2 regions of the Streptomyces sp. NPDC001903 genome follow, and region 2 is predicted to be linked to the other one. Evidence: riboswitches for the same ligand, from Rfam matches in the RefSeq annotation. Region 2 holds a riboswitch; the other holds the start of a gene.

Region 1 (3,678 bases), 290 kb from region 2:
GGAGACGTCCTGCTCCACCGAGGCCGCGAACAGCTGGTCGTCCGGGTCCTGGACCACCAGCTGCACCGCCGTGCGCAGGCGGATCAGCCCCGCCCGGTCGTACGAGACCGCCGCGCCGTCGAGGCGCAGCGCGCCCGAGCCGGGCCGCAGGCCCCCGCTCAGCAGCCGCATCAGCGTGGTCTTGCCGCTGCCGTTGCGGCCCAGCAGGACCAGCGCCCGGCCCTCGGCGATGGAGAAGTCCACGTCGGCCAGGACCGCGGGTCCGTCCTCGTACGCGTAGCCGGCGCCGGCCAGTTCCACCAACGGGTTCACAGGTAGAGCCCCTTCAGGGTGAGGGTCAGGGTGATCAGGGCCGCCAGCAGTGCCCCCGAGGCCGCCAGGAACCGCCAGGACAGGGCCGCCTCGGGTACGAGGACCCGCAGCGCGCCGTTGTAGCCGCGCCCGGCCAGGCCGTCCTGGAGCCGCGCCGCGCGATCGAAGGCCCGTACGAAGGAGGTCGCGGCGAGCCCGGCGAGCGAACGCCATACCGCCGCCCGCCCGGACTGGCCCAGCCGGGCCGCCTGGGCGCGCCGTACCTGGGCCATCGAGTCCAGCAGCAGGAAGCCGATGCGGTACATGACCAGGGCCACGTCCACCACCGGCGCCGGGACCCCGGCCCGGACCAGCCGGGGCAGCACGTCCGAGACGGGCGTGGTGAAGGCGAACAGCAGCACGCCGAGGGAGGCCGCCGAGGTCCGCAGCAGCAGCTCCGCCGCATGCCGGGGGCCGTCGGGCGCGAGCGAGACGAACCCGGCCGGCCCGCCGACGGCGACCAGCAGCGGCAGCGCGCCGGTGAAGCAGAAGCCCAGCGGGATCCTGAAGGCCCGCCACAGCTGCCGCCCGGCCACGCCGGCCGGGCCGAGCAGCACGGCGAGCGTGGCGGCGGCGACCAGCGGCCCGCCGGGCCAGGGCGGCAGGCACACGGCCGTGACCGTCAGCCCGAGCCCCAGCAGGGCCTTCTCCAGCGGATGCCGGCGCCGCCACCGGCTCCCGTGCGCGGCCACGTCGATCGGCAGCACCGCCTACGACTCCGCGGCGGCCGTGTCGGCCGCCCCGGCGGCAGCGGACGCCCCGGCGGTGTCCGCAGGGCCCGCGGCGGCGGCGAGCGCAGCGCCCTGGCGGCGGCCCTTGCGGACGCCGAAGTAGTACGCGAGCACGCCCGCGCCCAGCGCCGCCTGGAGGGCGAACAGGGCCGACTCCACCTCCCCGGAGGGGGGTTCGTACAGCGGCGAGAACCACGGCTCGTAGTCCGGCTTCAGCTCGGTGATCGCCGACTCCGCCTGCGCGTCGGCGCCCGTGAACGGCTCCTCCTTGCCCTCGCCCATCCCGAGCGCGATCGGCAGTACCGCCAGCGCCGCCACCAGGAGCAGCAGCAGGGAGTTGATCTTCGCGTTCCGGCTCATCCCCATCAGACCGCCGCCTTCCGCTCGCTCTGCCCGCCGCGCCCGCTCAGCTTCGCCACGCCCAGCCGGACCAGGTCCGACTTGCTCGACTGCATCAGCAGCCGCATCACGAGCACCGTCAGCAGCCCCTCGCTCACCGCGAGCGGGATCTGGGTCACGGCGAAGATGCCCCCGAACTTCGCGAGCGCGCCCGGGAACCCGGAAGCCGGGTCCGGGAAGGCCAGCGCCAGCTGCACGGAGGTCACGCAGTAGGTGACCAGGTCGGCGAAGAAGGCGCCGAAGAAGACGGTCACCATCAGGGGGACGTCGAAGCGCTTCAGCAGCAGGTAGACCCCGTACCCGGCCCACGGCCCGGCGATCGCCATCGAGAAGACGTTCGCGCCGAGGGTGGTCAGCCCGCCGTGCGCCAGCAGCAGTGCCTGGAAGAGCAGGGTGATCGTGCCGAGCACCGCCATGATCGGCGGCCGGAACAGGATGGCCCCGAGTCCGGTCCCGGTGGGGTGCGAGCAACTGCCCGTCACGGAAGGGATCTTCAAGGCGGACAGGACGAAAGTGAACGCTCCGGACGCGCCGAGCAGCAGCGTGCTCTCCGGGTTCGCCTTCACCTCACGGGTGAGGGCGCGGACACCGTGGACGACGAAGGGAGCGGACGCGGCGCCCCAGGCGACCGCGTGCAAAGGGGGTAGGAACCCCTCGGCTATATGCATGAGTGGGGAGACCTCTCCAGCACCTCGTGGATGGACAACGCGCCCCGGCCGGTCTCCTGGCTCACGGGTGCTGATGCCCTGGCTCCGCCTTCCCGGGCGGCGCGGATCCTTCCGCTCCGCCCAGTGGCTTCCCGATGGGGGCACCTCCCGGACGGAGTCTGGGGGAGAGTGGAGCCGGACTTCCCGTTCACAGTGGCGAGGGCCGCACCGGTTTCCCACCGGTTTCCCGAACACCAAGGCCCGTTGACCCTAGTCGGACGGACGGACCTGTACCAACCCGGCGCGCACGCCGGGGCGCCCGGGGGCGCCCGCCCGCCCGGCCCTCAGCGGCACACGTCGCGGTGCGCGACGTCCAGCACGAACCGCTCGGGCGCGTGCAGTGTGAAGGAGCGGTAGGAGGGCTTGCCGTCGAAGGCGGCGCCGAAGGTCACGTACCCCTCGAAGTCGCCGGTCAGGGCGAGGCCCTTCAGTCGCGGCAGATGGATCTTGACCAGCTTCGGTCCGCGGTACGTGCTGTCGCCCGCGCGGTCGTGCGCCTCGGCGGGGTGCAGTCGGATCTGGAGGAAGTGCTTCCCGGCCAGCGGGACCGGCGCGCCGGACCCGTCGTGGACCAGCCGGGGAACGCGGGTGACCGTGGCCTGGGGGACGTACCCCCGCAGGTCGATGACGATGCGGTCGTACGTGCAGTGTCCGCCCCAGCGGGCGTTCACGACGAGCGGCGTGGGCCGGACGGCGGCGGAGGCCGGCGCGGCGAGGGTGATCCCGGCGGTGAGCAGCGCACCTGTGGCGAGGGCCACGAGCCGCCGGTGGCGGAGGTGGTTCATGACGTCCCCCTGATTCTTCGGAGACGGGGACCGGTGTCACTGCCGAGGACGCTCCCGGCAGGCTCATGGTTGCACCCAAAACGCACCAAACCAAAAGAAAGCCTCTCAGATGGGGCTCTACCGGGGCAGGAGGGTGCTCAGCTCGGCGTCGAGGTCGTAGTGCCGCCGCTCCTCGCCCCGCGGCACCAGCGCGACCAGCCGCCGGCACAGCACCCGTACGTCCTTCGCCCGGGCGGACACCACGCAGCTCTGCGCACCGTTGGTGAAGGCGAGGAAGACCCGCGGTTCCCCGCCCTGCCAGCGCGGCCACACCCGGACGTCCCCCTCGCCCGTCGCGCGGGTCTCCCCGTCGAGCAGCAGGTCCCGGGAGAACACCCAGTGCGCCAGGTGCATCCCGGCGCCCCGGAAGTCGAGCGCCAGCTCGTAGGGCCGGTCGCGGCGGTAGGTGAAGGCCCCGCACACCGGCACGGGCTCGGGCGCGGCCTCCAGCCGGAGCGGGAGGACGCGGTACTCGATGCCGTCCATGCGCTGCGCCTCTCTCTCGTGTCCCCGCCGGGGCGCTCGCGGCCCTCTCGGGCAAGCTAGCCCACCCTCCGGCCGCGCCCGCGGGCCGAAGGTCCCGACCGCGGGGGCCGCTGGGCCCCTCTTCTCACAGGAAGGGGAGGGGGAACGCGAAGGGCCCGCCCTCCGGGGGGAGGGCGGGCC
Region 2 (3,678 bases):
GGTCTTCAGACCCTGCTTCCAGGCGTACGCGTACATCGAGGACAGCTTCCCGATGGTCGGCGTCTCCAGGAACAGGTTCAGCGACTGCGACTGGTCGAGGAACGGCGTACGGGCCGCCGCCATGTCGATCAGGCCGCGCTGCGGGATCTCCCACGCCGTGCGGTACAGCTCGCGCACCTCGGCCGGGATCCAGCCGAAGCCCTGGACCGAGCCGCTGGACTCGCGCAGCGCCTCGCGGGTCTGGGCGTCCCACACGCCGAGCTTCTTCAGCTCCTCCACCAGGTAGCCGTTGACCTGGAGGAACTCACCGCTCAGCGTCTCGCGCTTGAAGAGGTTGGAGACCTGCGGCTCGATGCACTCGTACACACCGGCGATCGAGGCGATCGTCGCCGTCGGGGCGATGGCCAGCAGCAGCGAGTTGCGCATGCCGCTCTTCGCGACGCGGGCGCGCAGGGCGTCCCAGCGCTCGGGCCAGTTCAGCTCGACCTCGTAGTGGTCCGGGTGCAGGACACCGCGGGCGGTACGGGTCTGCTCCCAGGCCGGGAGCGGGCCGCTGCGCTCGGCGAGGTCGCAGGAGGCCTCGTACGCGGCCAGCATGATGCGCTCGGAGAGCTTGGTGGACAGCGCCTTCGCCTCGGGGGAGTCGAACGGCAGCTTCAGCTTGAAGAAGACGTCCTGGAGGCCCATCGCGCCCAGGCCCACCGGACGCCAGCGGGCGTTGGAGCGGCCGGCCTGCTCGGTCGGGTAGAAGTTGATGTCCACGACGCGGTCGAGGAAGGTGACGGCCGTGCGGACGGTCTCGTCCAGCCGCTCCCAGTCGATCTCACCGGTCTCGGCGAGGACGAACGCGCCCAGGTTGACCGAGCCCAGGTTGCAGACGGCGGTCTCGCCGTCGTTGGTGACCTCGATGATCTCGGTGCACAGGTTCGAGGAGTGGACGACGGTGCCCGGCTCGGCGGTCTGGTTCGCCGTGCGGTTGGAGGCGTCCTTGAAGGTCATCCAGCCCTGACCGGTCTGCGCGAGGGTGCGCATCATCCGGCCGTACAGGTCGCGGGCGGGCATGGTCTTGCGGGCGAGGCCCGCCGCCTCGGCCTTGCGGTAGGCGGCGTCGAACTCGTCGCCCCACAGGTCGACCAGCTCGGGCACGTCGGCCGGGGAGAACAGCGACCAGTCGGCGTCCGCGTTCACGCGGCGCATGAACTCGTCCGGCACCCAGTGCGCCAGGTTCAGGTTGTGCGTACGGCGCTGGTCCTCGCCCGTGTTGTCGCGGAGCTCCAGGAACTCCTCGATGTCCGCGTGCCAGGTCTCCAGGTAGACCGCGGCGGCGCCCTTGCGGCGGCCGCCCTGGTTCACGGCGGCGACGGAGGCGTCGAGGGTCTTCAGGAACGGCACGATGCCGTTGGAGTGGCCGTTCGTGCCGCGGATCAGCGAACCGCGGGCGCGGATGCGCGAGTACGAGAGGCCGATGCCGCCGGCGTGCTTCGACAGGCGCGCGACCTGGTGGTAGCGGTCGTAGATCGAGTCGAGCTCGTCCAGCGGGGAGTCCAGCAGGTAGCAGGAGGACATCTGCGGGTGCCGGGTGCCGGAGTTGAAGAGCGTGGGGGAGGACGGCAGGTAGTCGAGGCGGCTCATCAGCCGGTAGAGCGAGGCCACTTCCTCGACGGCCTGGACGCTGTCGTTCTCGGCGAGGCCGCACGCCACGCGCAGCATGAAGTGCTGCGGGGTCTCGATCACCTGGCGGGTGATCGGGTGGCGCAGCAGGTAGCGGCTGTGCAGGGTGCGCAGACCGAAGAAGCCGAAGCGGTCGTCGGCGCCCTCGGCCAGCGTGTGCTCGACCAGCGCGTCCAGGCGGCTCGCGTGCAGCGCCACGAACTCGGCGGTGCGGTCCGCGATCAGGCCCTCGCGGTGGCCGACCGCGACGGAGGCGGAGAAGGAGGTGGCTCCCTGGCCCGCGGCTTCCTCGGCGACGGCCAGCGTCAGCAGCCGGGCGGCGAGCCGGGAGTACGCCGGGTCCTCGGAGATCAGGCCGGCGGCGGCCTCCGTGGCCAGGGCGCGCAGTTCGGCCTCGTCGGCGGCGGCGCTGCGCCCGCGGAGCGCGGCGGCGGCGACCCGGCCCGGGTCGGTGTCGGGGAGGTCGGCCGTCAGCTCGGTGAGGATGCGCAGCAGCGCGGCCCCAGGTCCCCCGGTCTCGATTCCGGTGTCGGACGGGTCGGACTCGGCGCGCGGTGCGGAAGGCGCGATGGTCACGGGGGGAGCTCTCCCTCGCTCGGTTCCGGGACACCTGCGGTGCGGGTTCGAGCGGGCGCGCGCGGGCATGACGGGGCAGCACCGAGCGGCGTCCACCGGCCCAACCGCGAGGCCCGGACGTATCGACACCCGGTTCGGTCGAGCCGGGCGCACTGTCGGCAGGTCATCGGACTTGCGGTGACACCAATGGGTGTATTTCATACCGTTGCGGGACAGTTCCGGATTCCCACCGGATTCCCCTGCGACGACAGCGAGGACGAGCATACATGTGGGGGCCGCGTCATGCGCGACCCCCTAGATGTTGTGTCGGCGTGGCTACAGTTCGAGACCGTACGTGAGCAGAGGGAGGCCGGGGACGGGCTCCCAGTCCCGTTCCGGCGTGCGTACGAAGCCGAGCCGTTCGTAGATCCGGTGGGCGCCGACCATGTCGTCCGTGGTGGACAGCACGAGGCGCCGTACGCCCTCGATCGCCCGGGCGCGGTCCGCGCAGGCCCGCACCAGCGCCTCCCCGGCCCCGCGACCGCGGCCCTCCCGGGCGACGGCCAGCATCCGGAACTCGGCCTCGCCCGGGCCGGCGATGTCGCACAGCGGGCTCCCGGGCGCGGCGAAGGCCACACCGCCGAGGAGCCGGCCGTCGCCCGTCGCGGCGACGAGTATCACCCCGTCGGCGGCGCGCCCGGCCACGTCGCGCAGCCGCGCGAGGTACGGATCGTCCTCGCCGAACGTCAGCAGCCCGTCCCCGAGGTAGGCCTGCGCGGTGATCTCCCCGAGCGTCCCGTACTCCGCCGCCAGCGCTTCCCTGATCACGATGTCCATGCGGTCGAGTGTGCCGGACGGCCGTCGGTGCCCGGCGCTATCGTCGGAGACGGCACCGTCGAGGAAGGCGAGCGAGGCATGACCGTGACTACCGACCGGCCCCACATGACGACCGAAGTGTTCGAGCACCTCGCTCGGATAGCGGCCCGCGAGGAGGAGGGGCTGCGACTGGAATTCATCGGCGGGGTGCTGAGGAGCAAGGCAATGACGGACGGGGACCACGGGCGGATCATTCTGTGGTTGACGCGGATCTGCATCCAGCACCACCCGGGCTTCTGGCTGCACCCAGGGCAGGGAATCAAGGCAGAGCAGTACCGGGAGGGCCGTGCCATTCCGGACGGCGTACTGGCCCACGAGGACGCGTTCGTCGGGCAGGGCGACTGGGTGGACCCTGGCCCGATCCTGATGGCTGTTGAGGTGACCTCGTGGGACTCCGACACCGAGCGGCGAGACCGGATCGAGAAGCCGCGTGCCTACGCGGAGACCGGCATCCCCGTCTACCTGCTCGTCGATCGGCTCAAATGCCAGGTTCTCGTCCACAGCGACCCGGATGGCGCCCGCTACGAGACCGTACGCACGGTGCCGTTCGGCAGGGAAGTCCGGCTCCCGGACCCT

What was found. Region 2 has a riboswitch for cobalamin ahead of ACFYZS_RS01455 (ribonucleoside-diphosphate reductase subunit alpha). Riboswitches for the same ligand answer to the same signal wherever they lie in the genome.
Region 1: it holds a riboswitch for cobalamin, as region 2 does, so the genes downstream of both, ACFYZS_RS02820 (energy-coupling factor ABC transporter permease) here and ACFYZS_RS01455 (ribonucleoside-diphosphate reductase subunit alpha) in region 2, are expected to answer to the same signal.

The regions. Positions count from the first base shown of each region.
Region 1 is NZ_JBIASZ010000001.1:608,327-612,004, forward strand. Features, by position in the region: gene ACFYZS_RS02805 (energy-coupling factor ABC transporter ATP-binding protein) at 1-312, opposite strand, end outside; gene cbiQ (cobalt ECF transporter T component CbiQ) at 309-1,058, opposite strand; gene ACFYZS_RS02815 (energy-coupling factor ABC transporter substrate-binding protein) at 1,062-1,442, opposite strand; gene ACFYZS_RS02820 (energy-coupling factor ABC transporter permease) at 1,448-2,149, opposite strand; cobalamin riboswitch at 2,178-2,402, opposite strand; gene ACFYZS_RS02825 (hypothetical protein) at 2,473-2,973, opposite strand; gene ACFYZS_RS02830 (SsgA family sporulation/cell division regulator) at 3,091-3,498, opposite strand.
Region 2 is NZ_JBIASZ010000001.1:316,309-319,986, forward strand. Features, by position in the region: gene ACFYZS_RS01455 (ribonucleoside-diphosphate reductase subunit alpha) at 1-2,247, opposite strand, end outside; cobalamin riboswitch at 2,387-2,528, opposite strand; gene ACFYZS_RS01460 (GNAT family N-acetyltransferase) at 2,563-3,063, opposite strand; gene ACFYZS_RS01465 (Uma2 family endonuclease) at 3,142-3,678, shown strand, end outside.